2 regions of the Streptomyces sp. BBFR51 genome follow, and region 1 is predicted to be linked to the other one. Evidence: predicted binding sites of a transcription regulator. Region 1 holds the regulator's gene; the other holds the start of a gene.

What was found. Region 1 encodes HspR, which represses chaperone genes until heat shock. Its sites were predicted from a motif close to TTGAGNNNNNNNNNCTCAA; they were not measured.
Region 2: a site for HspR is predicted at 3,306-3,324, ahead of lon (endopeptidase La). Genes of this name have one in related genera too.

Annotation. Positions count from the first base shown of each region.
Region 1 covers NZ_CP172448.1:4,481,631-4,489,996, reverse strand. Annotated here, with positions in the region: gene ACGH7X_RS20485 (helix-turn-helix transcriptional regulator) at 1-468, shown strand, start outside; gene ACGH7X_RS20480 (LuxR C-terminal-related transcriptional regulator) at 465-1,463, shown strand; gene ACGH7X_RS20475 (LuxR C-terminal-related transcriptional regulator) at 1,426-2,463, opposite strand; gene ACGH7X_RS20470 (sugar ABC transporter substrate-binding protein) at 2,614-3,732, opposite strand; gene ACGH7X_RS20465 (heat shock protein transcriptional repressor HspR) at 3,917-4,372, opposite strand; gene dnaJ (molecular chaperone DnaJ) at 4,378-5,577, opposite strand; gene grpE (nucleotide exchange factor GrpE) at 5,614-6,294, opposite strand; gene dnaK (molecular chaperone DnaK) at 6,291-8,153, opposite strand; gene ACGH7X_RS20445 (MraY family glycosyltransferase) at 8,249-8,366, opposite strand, start outside.
Region 2 covers NZ_CP172448.1:5,727,131-5,735,496, reverse strand. Annotated here, with positions in the region: gene ACGH7X_RS26350 (lysozyme) at 1-751, shown strand, start outside; gene lon (endopeptidase La) at 860-3,283, opposite strand; gene ACGH7X_RS26340 (spermidine synthase) at 3,463-4,179, shown strand; gene ACGH7X_RS26335 (response regulator transcription factor) at 4,293-5,033, shown strand; gene ACGH7X_RS26330 (sensor histidine kinase) at 5,030-6,154, shown strand; gene ACGH7X_RS26325 (multifunctional oxoglutarate decarboxylase/oxoglutarate dehydrogenase thiamine pyrophosphate-binding subunit/dihydrolipoyllysine-residue succinyltransferase subunit) at 6,435-8,366, shown strand, end outside.

The sequences.
Region 1 (8,366 bases):
TTCCCGAACGGGAAGGCCGAGTACCGCACCATCGACGAGCTCGTCGAACGGCTGATCATCTGCGACGAGACCGTGGCCTTCATACCCATCCGCGACGACCGACAGGTCGCCCTGGAGATTCGTCACCCGGGCCTGGTCCGCTATCTGATCAAGGTGTTCGAATTCATCTGGGGTCGAGCTGTGCCACTCACCGCCGGCGCCCCCTACGAGACCGCACCCGACGGCATCACCGACATCCAGCACTCCATAGCCAAGCTCCTGGTCGAAGGCCACGTGGACGAGGCGATCGCCCGGCGCCTGGGCATGAATGTCCGGACGTGTCGTGCGCACATCGCCAAACTGGCGTCCGCACTGGGCAGCGGCAGTCGCGCACAACTGGGCTACCTCATCGCCCAGTCCGGGATCCTGGAACAGGAACAGGAACAGGAACAGGAACACCAGGGAGTCACCGACGGGGGCGGCCCGTGACAGGGGAGCCTCACGAGCCGCACCTCGAACACGGACCGGAGGACCTCTGTGCCACCGGCACGGCGCTTTACACACAGGCCCTGCGCGAGGGCCGGGTGTCCGCCCTGGAAGCCGCCGCGACGCCCTGTCTGACTGCCTACGGACTGCTCCAGCCGTCCATAGGCGACCTCGACTGGCTGGAGCCCGTGGCCCCGGCCGTCGCCCTGCACCAGATGCTGGACGCCTCGGCCCAGCGCGTCGCGGAGGAGAGACGGCGGGAAGCCCGACTGTCCGCGACGTTTGGACCGTTGATGCGGGTGGACGGTCGGCGCACGGCCGGTGCCGACGCCGCGGCCGTACGCGTCCTCAGCGGCATCCCGCAGATCAACGAAGCCATCAGCGACGCGATGGCGGACGCCGCCAACGAACTGCTGTGCATCCAGCCCAACGTCCACTACGGCGACCAGCGCGGACGACAGTCCCAGGACCTGTCCTTGCGACGCGATCAGGACATGCTCGACCGCGGTGGGCGGATCCGCACCCTCTACCAGCACACGCAGCGTCACCTGCCGCTGGTCCGCGCCCGCTACGAGCAGCTGCGCGGGGACGCCGAGGCGCGCTCCCTGGACGAGGTGACCGACCGCCTCATCGTCGTCGACCGCCGGGTCTCCTTCATCCCGGCCAGCGCCGACCGCACGCTCGCCCTCGAAGTCCGGCACCCCGCCCTCATCAGCTATTTCGTGACCACCTTCGAGCGTCTCTGGCGGCTCGCCACACCGATGCATCCGCAGGCGGCCCAACGACCGTCCCTGAACGGCGTCACCCCGCGCCAACGCACCATCGCCTCCCTCCTCGTCGAGGGCCACACCGACTCCGACATCGCCGACCGCCTCGGCATGAACGTCCGCACCGCACGCGTCCACATCGCCAAACTCGCCGCCACCCTCGGCAGCGAGAGCCGGGCTCAGCTCGGCTACCTCATCGGGCAGTCGGGGATTCTCGGTCAGGAAGGATGACCGGGGACGGAGCACGGCGCGGGGAGCCGTCCAGGCCGGCCTGGGCTATGCGGACGCCCAACTGCGTGCGGCTCGCCGCGCCCAGGGTCTCCGAGAGCCGGGCGATGTGCGCGCGGGCCGTGCGGACGCTGATGCCGAGGCGTTCCGCGATCACCGCGTCCTGGTGGCCCTCCGCGAGGAGCGCCGCGATGGACTGCTCGCGGTGGGAGATGCCCTCGATGCCGGTGTCGGGGAGGGGGGCGGTCAGGGGGATGGCGAGGCGCCAGAGGCGTTCGAAGACCGTGACCAGGTAGGCGACCAGCGCGGGGTGGCGCAGTTCCAGGGCCATCGTGCGGTCGGTGTTGGCGGGGATGAAGGCGACCGTGCGGTCGAAGAGGATGAGGCGGTCGATGACCTCGTCGAGGGTGCGGGCCTCCACCGCGTCGCCCATCAGCTCCAGGTAGTTGAGCAGGCCCTGCCCGTGCCGGGCGACGTGCGTGTACAGGTCCCGCATCCGCACCCCGCGCCCGCGCAGCGCCAGCGCCCGGTGCAGCCCCTCCGACAGCTCGTGCTCGCGCCGGATGCCGCCGGGCTGGACGGTGAGCACCTCCGTGGTGCAGGCCTGGGTCGCCTCGTCCATGGCGGCCTGGATGCGGGACAGCCCGTCCAGGACCCGGATCGCCGTGCCCTCCGTGCCGGCCGGGGTCTGGATCAGCCGGCCGAGGCCCGCGTACCACTCGAAGGCCTCCACGGCCGAGCCCACCCGCCGCTGACTGGCGCTGACCTCGTCGTGGACGCCGCGCAGCAGCCGCGTCATGACCTCCTGCGGGGAGGTCGGCACCAGCCAGTCCATGTCGTCGGGGTCGGGGTGCAGCAGGGCCAGTTCAAGGAGGCAGGGGACCGGCTCGGCGTCGCGGCGCGGCACCCGGCCGCGCCGTACGGCCCGGGAGTACACGCGGTCCCCGGCCCCGCACAGCCGGTCGGCCCCGTGTGGATGCTCCTGAGCCCCGTGCCCGGCCATCGCCCATCCCACCCCCGGTTCCGGCTCTTCCGCAGCGCAACTATGCGCGGCCGGGACCGGCTCCGCAACAAGGCTCCGTCCGGAAGGAGGGACGGAATGAGTCGGTTGCGACCGGAATGCCCGGGTGGTGGAACCGGGACCGCACCGGGACTACTTCAGCCCCAGCTCCGCGCAGTCCGCCGCGTACTTGGCGGTGCAGATGTCGGTGACCTTGTAGAAGCCGTCCGTGACGACGGTCTCCTCGATGTTGCTCTTGGTGAGGGCGACGACGGGGACCAACTGCGCGGGGACGCCCTTGTGAGTGGGGCTGTCGACCTTGTCGCGGGCGAGCGCGTCGAACTGGATGTCCCGGCCCTGGACCCGCGCCACGGCCATCTCCGCGGCGTTCTCGGCCTCCTGCGGGTAGGACTTGTACACGCTCATGTACTGCTCGCCGGTGACGATGCGCTGGACCGCCGAGAGTTCCGCGTCCTGACCGGTGATCGGCGGCAGGTCGGTGACGTCGGCGTCCTCGAGGGCCTTGATGATGCCGCCCGCCATACCGTCGTTGGCGGAGTAGACGCCCGCGATGTCGTCCTTGCCGATCTTCTCGATCGCCTCGGTCATGTTCGCCTCGGCGTTCTCCGGCTTCCAGTCCTTGGTGTCGAAGGACTGCGCGATCGTCACCTTGCCGTTCAGCTCCGACAGCGCGCCCGCCTTGAACTGCTTGGCGTTCGGGTCGGTGGACGAGCCGTTCATCATGACGATCTTGTCGGTGCCGGACGACTTGTCACCCAGTGCCTCGATGAGGGAGCGGCCCTGGACCTCGCCGACCAGCTCGTTGTCGAAGGAGATGTAGGCGTCGATCGGGCCCTCGGCCAGCCGGTCGTACGCGATGACGGGGACGCCGGCGTCCTTGGCCTTCTGTACCCCGTCCGCGATGGCGTGCGCGTCGACCGCGTCCAGGACGATCACGTCGACCTTGTCGTCGATCATCTGCTGCATCTGCTCGGCCTGCTTGGTGGCGCTGGCCTCGGCGTTGGCGTACTTGACGTTGCCCTCGTCGCGCGTGAGGTCGCCGACCTTCGCCTTGAAGAAGGGGTAGTCGAACTGCTCGTAGCGCGTGTTCTCCTTCTCCGGGAGCAGCAGGCCGACAGTGATGTCGTTGCCCTTGGTCGGACTGGCTTCGTCGCTGCTCTCCGACGCGCCCAGCACACCACAGGAGGCCAGCGAGAAGGTCATCAGGGACGCGGCCACGGATATGGCGATACGACGGGCACGGCTGCTCACTGCGCTTACCTTCCGACACACGGGTGTTGTGGGTGACCCAGGTGAACGAAGCCAACGCTGTCTTCACCAAATCGTCAAGAAGTACTAGACCAATGAGACAGCAACGTTGCGAACAAGCCCCGGAGGCCGAGTCGGTCTCCGGGGCTGTCCATGCCGCTTTCCCTTGTGCCGCTTGCGCCGCCTGTCAGTCCGAGGACTGGCCGTGGCGCTTGGGCCGCCACACCACCAGGGCGCTGGTCTGCTGTACCTCTTGGTAAGGGACCAGGTCACGGCGGTACGACGCGTGCACCGCCGCCTCGCGCTGGCGCATCGCCGTCGCCGCGCCGTCCAGGGCGTCGGCCAGCTCGGCCGCCCGGGCCTGGAGGGCCGCGACCTGGTTCTCCAGTTCGATGATGCGCTTGATTCCGGCCAGGTTGATGCCCTCGTCCTGCGACAACTGCTGGACCTGCCGGAGCAGTTCGATGTCGCGGGCCGAGTAGCGCCGGCCGCGGCCGGCCGTGCGGTCCGGGGAGACCAGGCCGAGGCGGTCGTACTGACGCAGGGTCTGCGGGTGCAGGCCGGAGAGCTGGGCCGCCACCGAGATGACGTAGACCGGGGTGTCCTCGGTCAGTTCATACGGGTTGCGTCGACGACCGTCCATCCCCATCAAGCTCCCTTCGCGGCCTGGAACAACTCCGCCCGCGGATCCTCGTCCGCGGTCGCCTCGCGATACGCCTCCAGTGCGTCACGAGCCTTCCCCGTCAGGTCCTTCGGAACACTCACCTCCACGGTGACCAGAAGGTCGCCGCGGGAGCCGTCCTTGCGGACCGCGCCCTTGCCCCTGGCCCGCATGGTGCGGCCGTTGGGCGTGCCCGCCGGCAGCTTCAGCGTGACGGGCGGACCGCCCAGGGTGGGGACCCGGACCTCGCCGCCGAGGGCCGCCTCGGTGTAGGTGACCGGGACGGTGACGGTGAGGTTGTCGCCCCTGCGCCCGAAGACGGGGTGGTCCTTGACGTGCACGACCACGTACAGGTCGCCCGCCGGACCGCCCCGCTCGCCGGGCGTGCCCTTGCCGCGCAGCCGGATGCGCTGCCCGTCCGAGACACCGGCGGGAATACGGACCTGCATCGTCCGCGAGGACTTGGCGCGTCCGGAGCCCTTGCAGACCTCGCAGGGGTCCTCGGCGATCAGACCGCGGCCCTTGCAGTCCGGGCACGGGTCGGTCAGCGAGAAGCCGCCGCCCGAGCCCCGGGCGACCTGGCCGGTGCCGACGCAGGTCGGGCACACGCGCGGCGTGCCGTTCTTGTCGCCGGTGCCGGAACAGGCCTTGCAGGGCGCCTGCGAGGACATCCGCAGCGGGACGGTGGCGCCCTCGATGGCCTCCGTGAAGCTCAGGGTGACCTCGGACTCGATGTCCTGGCCGCGCCGCGGCTGCGTGCGCGTGCCGGTGCCGGGGCCGCCGCCGGTGCGGTTGAACAGGCCCCCGAAGACGTCTCCGAGTCCGCCGCCGAAGCCGCCGGGGCCGCCCTGGCCTCCGCCGCCCTGGGCGCCGCCTCCGAAGAGGTCGCCCAGGTCGAAGTTGAAGCTGCCGCCGCCGCCCGCGCCCGGCCCCGGACGGAACCCGCCGTTGCCGAACAGGGCGCGCGCCTCGTCGTACTCCTTGCGCTTCTTGGGGTCACCGAGGATGTCGTTGGCCTCGGAGATCTCCTTGAAGCGCTCCTCCGCCTTGACGTTCCCCTTGTTGGCGTCCGGGTGGTACTCGCGGGCGAGCTTCCGGTACGCCTTCTTGATCTCGGCCTCGGTGGCGTCCTTGGGGACGCCGAGGACCTTGTAGTAGTCCTTCTCGATGAAGTCCTTGGTGCTCATCCCCGACGTCCCTCCTTCCCGACTTCCGTGTTGACGTCAGCCCTCCTCCGGGCCACCGCTCTCCTTGCTCCCGGCGTTCCCGGCGTCGTCGGCGGAGTCGGCCTGGGCCTCGGTGCTCTCCTCGGCCGGCTTGACCGGCTGCGCACCCGGCTGCGGCTCGGCGACCGCCACCCGCGCGGGGCGGATGGTGCGCTCGCCGATCCGGTACCCGGGCTGCAGGATCGCCACGCAGGTCGTCTCGGTGACGTCCGGTGCGTAGGAGTGCATCAGGGCCTCGTGGATCGTCGGGTCGAAGGGCTCGCCCTCCTTGCCGAACTGCTGGAGGCCCATCTTGGCCATGACCGTCTCCAGCGACTCCGCGACGGACTTGAAGCCGCCGACGAGTTCGCCGTGTTCCCGGGCGCGGCCGATGTCGTCGACCACGGGAAGCAGCTCGGACAGGAGGTTCGCGATGGCGACCTCCTTGACCGCGACGCGGTCCCGCTCGACCCGGCGGCGGTAGTTCTGGTACTCGGCCTGGAGTCGCTGGAGGTCCGCCGTGCGCTCGCCGAGCGCCATGCGCACCTGATCCAGCTGGGCCACCAGGCCCGCGTTCTCGTTCGCGTCCCCGGCCGGGGCCGCCCCCTCTTCGGAGGCGGCCTTCGGCTCGGCGTCGTCAGGGGTGGCGCCGGAGGGGACGTCGGGCTTCTCGTCAAAACCCGGGGTCTCCTCCGTCACGCGGCACCGTCCTTGCGCTCGTCGTCCACGATCTCGGCGTCGACGACGTCGTCGTCGGCACCCTTGCCGTCGGCACCGGCACCCGCGTCGGCGCCCGGGGCCTCGCCGCCGGCGGCCTGACCGGCCGCCGCGTCGGCGTACATGGCCTGGCCCAGCTTCTGCGAGACGGCGGCGACCTTCTCCGTGGCGGTGCGGATCTCGGCGGTGTCCTCGCCCTTGAGCTTCTCCTTCAGCTCGGCGACGGACTCCTCGACCTCGGTCTTGATCTCGCCGGGGACCTTGTCCTCGTTGTCCTTGAGGAACTTCTCCGTCTGGTAGACGAGCTGCTCGCCCTGGTTGCGGGACTCGGCGGCCTCGCGGCGGGCGTGGTCCTCCTCCGCGTACTTCTCGGCCTCCTGGCGCATCCGGTCGACCTCGTCCTTCGGCAGCGAGGAGCCGCCGGTGACGGTCATCTTCTGCTCCTTGCCCGTGCCCAGGTCCTTCGCGGTCACGTGCATGATGCCGTTGGCGTCGATGTCGAAGGCGACCTCGATCTGCGGGACGCCGCGGGGCGCCGGCGGCAGACCGGTCAGCTCGAACATCCCGAGCTTCTTGTTGTACGCCGCGATCTCGCGCTCGCCCTGGTAGACCTGGATCTGCACGGAGGGCTGGTTGTCCTCGGCGGTGGTGAAGATCTCCGAACGCTTCGTCGGGATCGTCGTGTTCCGCTCGATCAGCTTGGTCATGATGCCGCCCTTGGTCTCGATGCCGAGGGACAGCGGGGTGACGTCGAGGAGCAGGACGTCCTTGACCTCGCCCTTGAGGACACCGGCCTGCAGGGCGGCGCCGATGGCGACGACCTCGTCCGGGTTGACGCCCTTGTTGGCGTCCTTGCCGCCGGTCAGCTCCTTGACGAGCTCGGCGACGGCGGGCATACGGGTGGAGCCGCCGACGAGAACGACGTGGTCGATCTCGGACAGCTGGATGCCGGCGTCCTTGATGACGTTGTGGAACGGCGTCTTGCAGCGCTCCAGCAGGTCGGACGTCAGCTGCTGGAACTGGGCGCGGGTGAGCTTCTCGTCCAGGTGCAGCGGGCCCTCGGCGGACGCCGTGATGTAGGGCAGGTTGATCGAGGTCTCGGTGGACGAGGACAGCTCGATCTTGGCCTTCTCGGCGGCCTCGCGCAGGCGCTGGAGCGCCATCTTGTCCTTGCCGAGGTCCACGCCGTGGCCGGACTGGAACTGCTTGACCAGGTAGTCGACGACGCGCTGGTCCCAGTCGTCACCACCGAGGTTGTTGTCACCGTTGGTGGCCTTCACCTCGACGACGCCGTCGCCGATCTCGAGCAGCGAGACGTCGAACGTACCGCCACCGAGGTCGAAGACCAGGATGACCTGCTCGTCCTTGTCCAGGCCGTACGCCAGCGCGGCGGCGGTCGGCTCGTTGACGATGCGCAGGACGTTGAGGCCCGCGATCTCACCGGCCTCCTTGGTGGCCTGGCGCTCGGCGTCGTTGAAGTACGCCGGAACGGTGATGACCGCGTCGGTCACCTTCTCGCCCAGGTAGGACTCGGCGTCCCGCTTCAGCTTCTGCAGCACGAAGGCGCTGATCTGCTGCGGGTTGAAGTCCTTGCCGTCCAGGTTGACCTTCCAGTCGGTGCCCATGTGGCGCTTGACCGAGCGGATGGTCCTGTCGACGTTCGTGACCGCCTGGCGCTTGGCCACCTCGCCGACGAGCACCTCGCCGTTCTTGGCGAAGGCGACGACGGACGGCGTGGTCCTGGCGCCCTCGGCGTTGGTGATGACGGTGGGCTCGCCGCCCTCCAGAACGCTGACGACGGAGTTAGTCGTGCCCAGGTCGATGCCGACCGCACGTGCCATGGTGAATAACCTCCAGCTGACTTGAGTGGAACAGGCTCAAGTGTGCATGACGCCCGGCGATGGGTCAACAGAGGTGAGTCGAGCAGACTCAACTCTTATCCGTTCCTTACACGCAACGGAGCCCTGACCTGCTCGTTCTCGGAACCCCTGGCCTGACGAACCGGAAAAATCGCCCCTCGAAAGGACGCCGTGTCCGGGGTTCCGGTTGCCCCG
Region 2 (8,366 bases), 1.2 Mb from region 1:
CGTGTTCACTCTCCCGGCGCACGCGTCGTCGTCCGCCGACACCCCGTCGCGCGGCTCCGCCCACATGGGCATGGGCGTTCTCGAGCACGACGGGCGGCAGGGCACCCCCGTCCCGGGTGACGCCGCCCAGACCGAGGGCGTCGACGTCTCCAGCCACCAGGGCAACGTCGCCTGGTCGACCCTGTGGAACAGCGGGGTCAAGTGGGCCTACGTCAAGGCCACCGAGGGGACGTACTACACCAACCCCTACTTCTCCCAGCAGTACAACGGCTCCTACAACGTCGGCATGATCCGCGGCGCGTACCACTTCGCCACCCCGGACACGACGAGCGGCGCCGCGCAGGCCAACTACTTCGTCGACCACGGCGGCGGCTGGTCCCGCGACGGCAAGACGCTGCCGGGCGCGCTGGACATCGAGTGGAACCCGTACGGGGCCACCTGCTACGGCAAGTCGCAGAGCCAGATGGTCTCCTGGGTCCGCGACTTCCTGAACACCTACAAGGCCCGCACCGGACGGGACGCCGTGATCTACACGGCCACCAGCTGGTGGACGCAGTGCACCGGCAACTACGGCGGTTTCGCCGTGAACAACCCGCTGTGGGTCGCCCGGTACGCGTCCTCGGTGGGCACGCTGCCGGCCGGGTGGGGCTTCTACACGATGTGGCAGTACACGTCGTCCGGGCCGACGGTCGGTGACCACAACAAGTTCAACGGCGCGCTGGACCGGGTGGTCGCCCTGGCCAACGGCTGACGGCGCCCGCGCCGCGCGCAAGGACGCGCAAGGAAGCGTTCGTACGGAGCGAAGGCCCGGGCCTCCCTCACGGGACCCGGGCCTTCGGCTCATCCGGCAGCGTCCCCGTCACGCCGCTACCGGAGTCGCACGCGCCGCACCGCTGGTCGCCGGTGCGAGCGCCAGTTCCAGGACCTGACGGACGTCGCTGACGGCGTGGACGTCGAGCTTGTCCAGGACCTCCGCCGGGACGTCGTCCAGGTCGGGCTCGTTGCGCTTGGGGATGATCACCGTGGTGACCCCCGCCCGGTGCGCCGCGAGCAGCTTCTGCTTGACCCCGCCGATCGGCAGCACGCGGCCGGTCAGCGAGACCTCGCCGGTCATGGCCACGTCCGTGCGGACCAGCCGGCCCGACAGCAGCGAGGCGAGGGCCGTGGTCATGGTGACGCCGGCGCTCGGGCCGTCCTTGGGAACCGCGCCCGCCGGGAAGTGAATGTGCGCTCCCCGGTCCTTCAGGTCGCCCACCGGCAGTTCCAGCTCGGCGCCGTGACTGCGCAGGAAGCTCAGCGCGATCTGCGCCGACTCCTTCATCACGTCGCCCAGCTGACCGGTCAGGGTCAGACCCGCCGCGCCCGTCTCCGGGTCGGCCAGCGACGCCTCGACGTAGAGGACGTCGCCGCCCGCGCCGGTGACCGCGAGGCCGGTGGCCACGCCCGGCACCGAGGTGCGCCGCTCCGCCGGGTCCTGGGCGGACTCGGGCACGTGGTGCGGCCGGCCGATCAGCGCGCGCAGGTCGGCGTCGGTGACGGTGAAGGGCAGCTCACGCTCGCCCAGTTCGTGCTGGGCCGCCACCTTGCGCAGCAGCCGCGCGATGGACCGCTCCAGGGTCCGCACGCCCGCCTCGCGGGTGTACTCGCCGGCCAGCCTGCGCAGCGCGCCCTCGTCGACGGCGACCTCGTCCGCCTCCAGCCCGGCCCGCTCCAGCTGGCGCGGGAGCAGGTGATCGCGGGCGATGACGACCTTCTCGTCCTCGGTGTAGCCGTCGAGGCGGACCAGCTCCATGCGGTCGAGCAGGGCCTCGGGGATGGCCTCCAGGACGTTGGCGGTGGCGAGGAAGACGACGTCGGACAGGTCCAGCTCGACCTCCAGGTAGTGGTCCCGGAAGGTGTGGTTCTGGGCCGGGTCGAGGACCTCGAGCAGGGCCGCGGCGGGGTCGCCCCGGAAGTCGGAGCCGACCTTGTCGATCTCGTCGAGCAGGACGACCGGGTTCATGGAACCCGCCTCCTTGATCGCCCGCACGATCCGGCCGGGCAGCGCCCCGACGTACGTACGCCGGTGGCCGCGGATCTCCGCCTCGTCGCGGACGCCGCCGAGGGCGACGCGGACGAACTTGCGGCCCATGGCGTGGGCAACGGACTCGCCGAGCGAGGTCTTGCCGACGCCGGGCGGACCCACCAGGGCCAGTACGGCACCGCCGCGCCGGCCGCCGACGACGCCGAGGCCCCGGTCGCCGCGCCGCTTGCGCACGGCGAGGTACTCGGTGATGCGCTCCTTCACGTCCTGAAGGCCCGCGTGCTCGGCGTCGAGGACGGTCTGGGCGCCCTGGATGTCGTAGGCGTCCTCGGTGCGCTCGCTCCACGGCATCTCGAGCACCGTGTCGAGCCAGGTGCGGATCCAGGAGCCCTCGGGCGACTGGTCGGAGGAGCGCTCCAGCTTGTCGACCTCCTTGAGGACGGCCTCGCGGACCTTCTCGGGCAGGTCGGCGGCCTCGACGCGGGCGCGGTAGTCGTCGGACTCCTCACCGTCCTGCTCACCGTTGATCTCGCGCAGCTCCTTGCGCACGGCTTCGAGCTGGCGGCGCAGCAGGAACTCCCGCTGCTGCTTGTCGACGCCCTCCTGGACGTCCTTGGCGATGCTCTCGGCGACGTCCTGCTCGGCGAGGTGGTCGCGCAGCTGCTGGGTGGCGAGCTTCAGGCGGGCGACCGGGTCGGCGGTCTCGAGCAGCTCGACCTTCTGCTCGGTGGTGAGGAAGGGCGAGTAGCCGGAGTTGTCGGCGAGCGCGGACACGTCGTCGATGGCCTGGACCCGGTCGACGACCTGCCAGGCGCCGCGCTTGCGCAGCCATGCGGTGGCGAGCGCCTTGTATTCGGTCACCAGCTCGGCGACCTGGCCGGGCAGCGGCTCGGGCACGGTCTCGTCGACCCGGGTGCCCTCGACCCAGAGCGCGGCGCCCGGGCCGGAGGTGCCGGCGCCGACGCGCACCCGGCCCCGGCCGCGGATCAGGGCGCCCGGGTCGCCGTCGGCCAGCCTGCCGACCTGCTCGACGGTGCCGAGTACGCCGGTTGCGGCGTGGGTGCCGTCGATGCGTGGGACGAGCAGGACCCGGGGCTTGCCGGGCTCGGACCGGGCGGCGGCCTGGGCGGCCTCCACCGCGGCCCGTACCTCGGCGTCGCTCAGGTCCAGGGGGACGACCATGCCGGGCAGGACCACTTCGTCGTCGAGCGGCAGCACGGGCAGGGTGAGCGGTGTGAAGGCGGCGGACTCAGCAGCCATGATCTCCCCTTCGGCAGTCAAGTTGAGTTACATCGACTCAATGAAAGGGAGCCCCCGATTGTTCCCCGGGTCGCGTTCGCTCTGAGCGATCAATGGTCCGGGCGCCCGGACGGGCTGCGGTGCCCGTAGAGGGGAGCGCGGGTGGCTCCCTTGGCATTCCCCCCTGTCAGGATGGGCCGATGCCCATCACTTCCCACGACTTGCACGACATCCCCGAGGTGCTGGACCGTCGCGAGGGCCCGCACGGCGAGGTCGTCCTGCGCCGGCACGGGGCGCTGCTGCAGATCATCGCGAACGGCTGCTTCCTGATGGACACCTCCGACGGGCGCTCGGAGCGGCGGCTGGTCGACGCGGCGGCGGACGCGCTGGCCGCCTCCGGTGGGCGGGCCTCCTCCGGTGGGCGGGTCGCGCCGCATCTGCTCATCGGCGGTCTCGGCGTCGGCTTCTCCCTCGCGCACGCGGCCGCCGACCCGCGCTGGGGCCGGATCGCGGTCGTCGAGCGGGAGCGCGCCATCATCGACTGGCACTACGGCGGACCGCTGGCGGCCCTCTCCGCCGACGCCCTGGCCGACCCGCGCGCGGAGATCGTCGAGGCGGACCTGGTGGATTACGTCAATGAGACATCCGACACGTACGACGCGCTCTGCCTGGACATCGACAACGGCCCCGGCTGGACCGTCACCGAGGGCAACGACGGGCTGTACGCACCGTCCGGACTGGCGGGCTGCGCGCGGCTGTTGAGGCCCGGTGGGGTGCTTGCCGTATGGTCTGCGCAGCCCTCTCCGGAATTCGAAGAAACCTTGCGTAATGCCGGTTTCCAGCAGGTGCGTACCGAAGAGATCCCCGTTGCCCGGGGCGTTCCGGACGTCGTACACATCGGCGTCGGGCCTGGATAGCAAAGGCGCGGTGACTCCCCGTACGCTGCTGCCCTGACGCGGATCATTCAAGCGTCAAGCGCAGTCATGGGATCACCCCACGGATTCCGGAAAGCACACCTCAGGGGCGGGCGATGGAGCAGACACAGACCTCCCACAACGGCACGGCGACGGCCACCCAGGGCGCACAGCGCCGGGTGCTGGTGGTCGAGGACGACCAGACGATCGTGGACGCCATCGCGACCCGTCTGCGCGCCGAAGGGTTCCTGGTGCAAACGGCGGGCGACGGTCCGTCCGCCGTCGACACGGCCGAGGCTTGGCAGCCCGACCTGCTGATCCTCGACATCATGCTGCCCGGCTTCGACGGTCTGGAGGTCTGCCGGCGCGTGCAGGCCCAGCGGCCGGTGCCGGTGCTGATGCTCACCGCGCGCGACGACGAGACGGACATGCTGGTCGGCCTCGGCGTGGGCGCCGACGACTACATGACCAAGCCGTTCTCGATGCGCGAGCTGGCCGCACGCGTGCACGTGCTGCTGCGGCGGGTGGAGCGGGCCGTCGTGGCCGCCTCGACGCCGCGCAGCGGCATCCTGCGCCTGGGCGAGCTGGAGATCGACCACGCGCAGCGCCGGGTGCGGGTGCGCAGCGAGGACGTCCACCTCACCCCCACCGAGTTCGACCTGCTGGTCTGCCTGGCGAACACCCCGCGCGCGGTGCTCTCCCGTGAGCAGCTGCTGGCCGAGGTCTGGGACTGGGCGGACGCCTCCGGCACCCGGACCGTGGACAGCCACATCAAGGCGCTGCGCCGGAAGATCGGCGCCGAGCGCATCCGTACCGTGCACGGCGTGGGCTACGCGCTGGAGACGCCGACGCCATGAGCCGGGGACGGGAAGCCGCGCGGAGGAGCCCCGGCCCTCGGAACACCGGGGAGCCCTGGGGCGGCGTACGCCCGTTCTCGATCAAGACCAAGCTGGGCGCGCTGGTCGTCACGTCGGTGCTGATCACCACCGGTCTCTCGGTGATCGCCGTGCACACCAAGACGGAGCTGCGCTTCATCACGGTCTTCTCCATGATCGCCACGCTGCTCATCACGCAGTTCGTGGCCCACTCGCTGACCGCGCCGCTGGACGAGATGAACGCCGTGGCCCGGTCCATCTCGCACGGCGACTACACGCGCCGGGTGCGCGAGAGCCGCCGCGACGAGCTGGGCGACCTGGCCGTCACCATCAACCGCATGGCCGACGACCTGGAGGCCCAGGACCTCCAGCGCAAGGAGCTGGTGGCGAACGTCTCGCACGAGCTGCGCACCCCGATCGCGGGCCTGCGCGCGGTGCTGGAGAACATCGTCGACGGCGTCACCGAGGCCGACCCGGAGACCATGCGCACGGCGCTCGGCCAGACGGAGCGGCTCGGCCGGCTGGTGGAGACGCTGCTCGACCTCTCCCGCCTGGACAACGGCGTCATACCGCTGCGCAAGCGGCGCTTCGAGGTCTGGCCCTACCTGTCGGGCGTGCTCAAGGAGGCCAACATGGTCGCCTCGGCGCGCGCGGGCATCGCCTCCGGCTCCGGCAGCCACACCCGCACCGACGTGCATCTGGCCCTGGACGTCTTCCCGCCGGAGCTGACGGCGCACGCCGACCCCGAGCGCATCCACCAGGTCGTCGCCAACCTCATCGACAACGCCGTCAAGCACAGCCCGCCGCACGGCCGCGTGACGGTCAGGGCACGGTGCGGGGAGCTGCCCGAGTCCCTGGAGCTGGAGGTTCTGGACGAGGGTCCGGGCATTCCGCGCTCGGAGTGGCGCCGGGTGTTCGAGCGGTTCAACCGGGGTTCGGTGTCGCGTCCGCACGGTCCGGGCAGCGACGGCGGCACCGGTCTGGGCCTGGCGATCGCCCGCTGGGCGGTGGATCTGCACGGCGGCCGGATCGGGGTGGCCGAATCCGAGCGGGGCTGCCGGATCCGCATCACTCTTCCGGGCCTGCCGTCGACGTCGGGTTGACGTAGGGTTCGAAGCGGAGCATCAAGATCCACGGCATCCGCGCTGGCGGACACGTGTGATCAGCCGCAGGCCCGCGTTTTTGAGGCGCCGGGTCCGGGCCTCCCGATCCCTCACGCAGCAGAACCTCGCTTGTTTCCCGCCATTTCCAGCGCCGAAACGCGGTCCGCGATGTGACTTACACGACGATGGACGGGCCCGGTCTGACCTTCGGGGTCCGGTAGGCGTAGCCTTGATTCCCGCTGTCCACCATCTTGTGAAGCGGAAGAGGGCGGTTCTCGCCGTGTCGCCACAGTCCCCCAGTAACTCGAGCATCTCGACCGACACCGACCAAGCGAACAACGCGGGCAAGAACCCCGCGGCCGCGTTCGGTGCCAATGAGTGGCTCGTCGACGAGATCTATCAGCAGTACCTCCAGGACCCGAACTCCGTGGACCGAGCCTGGTGGGACTTCTTCGCCGACTACAAGCCCGGAGCGCCCGCGGCCCAGGCCGCCACCTCCGGTACCGCGACCACGGACTCGGGCAGCACGCCACCGGCCGCCCCCGCCCCGCAGGCGCAGGCTCCCGCCCCGGCCCAGCCGAAGGCGGCGCCCGCGGCGCCCGCTCCCGCGCAGCCCGCCGCTGCCGCCCCGGCGGCTCCGGCCGCCCCGGCCGCGAAGCCGGCTCCGGCCAAGCCCGCCGCCCAGCCGCAGGCCAAGGCCGCCGCGCCCGCCAAGGACGCCGGCACCGCGCCCGAGGGCCCCGAGCTGGTGACCCTGCGCGGCCCGGCCGCCGCGGTCGTGAAGAACATGAACGCCTCGCTGGAGCTGCCCACGGCCACGTCCGTGCGCGCGGTCCCGGTGAAGCTGCTGTTCGACAACCGCATCGTCATCAACAACCACCTCAAGCGGGCCCGGGGCGGGAAGATCTCCTTCACGCACCTGATCGGCTACGCGATGGTGCAGGCCATCAAGGCCATGCCGTCGATGAACCACTCGTTCGGCGAGAAGGACGGCAAGCCGACCCTCGTCAAGCCGGCCCACATCAACCTCGGCCTCGCCATCGACCTGGTCAAGCCCAACGGCGACCGCCAGCTGGTCGTCGCGGCGATCAAGAAGGCCGAGACGCTGAACTTCTTCGAGTTCTGGCAGGCCTACGAGGACATCGTCCGTCGCGCCCGCGACAACAAGCTGACGATGGACGACTTCACCGGCGTCACCGTCTCGCTGACCAACCCCGGCGGCCTCGGCACCGTCCACTCCGTGCCGCGCCTCATGCCCGGCCAGTCGGTCATCCTGGGCGTCGGCTCCATGGACTACCCGGCGGAGTTCCAGGGCACCAGCCAGGACACCCTGAACAAGCTCGGCATCTCGAAGGTCATGACGCTCACGTCGACCTACGACCACCGGGTCATCCAGGGCGCCGCCTCCGGCGAGTTCCTGCGCCAGGTCGCCAACCTGCTCCTGGGCGAGAGCGGCTTCTACGACGAGATCTTCAAGGCGCTGCGCATCCCCTACGAGCCGGTCCGCTGGCTCAAGGACATCGACGCCTCGCACGACGACGACGTCACCAAGGCCGCCCGCGTCTTCGAGCTGATCCACTCCTACCGGGTCCGCGGCCACGTCATGGCCGACACCGACCCGCTGGAGTACCAGCAGCGCAAGCACCCCGACCTGGACATCACCGAGCACGGGCTCACCCTGTGGGACCTGGAGCGCGAGTTCGCGGTCGGCGGCTTCGCCGGCAAGTCCCTGATGAAGCTCCGCGACATCCTCGGCGTCCTGCGCGACTCGTACTGCCGCACCACCGGCGTCGAGTTCATGCACATCCAGGACCCGAAGCAGCGCAAGTGGATCCAGGACCGCATCGAGCGCTCGCACACCAAGCCGGAGCGCGAGGAGCAGCTGCGCATCCTGCGCCGGCTGAACGCGGCGGAGGCCTTCGAGACCTTCCTGCAGACCAAGTACGTCGGCCAGAAGCGGTTCTCCCTGGAGGGCGGCGAGTCCGTCATCCCGCTGCTCGACGCGGTCATCGACTCGGCGGCCGAGTCCCGCCTGGACGAGGTCGTCGTCGGCATGGCCCACCGCGGCCGGCTGAACGTGCTGGCCAACGTCGTCGGCAAGTCGTACGCGCAGATCTTCCGCGAGTTCGAGGGCAATCTCGACCCGAAGTCGATGCACGGCTCCGGCGACGTGAAGTACCACCTGGGCGCCGAGGGCACCTTCACCGGCCTG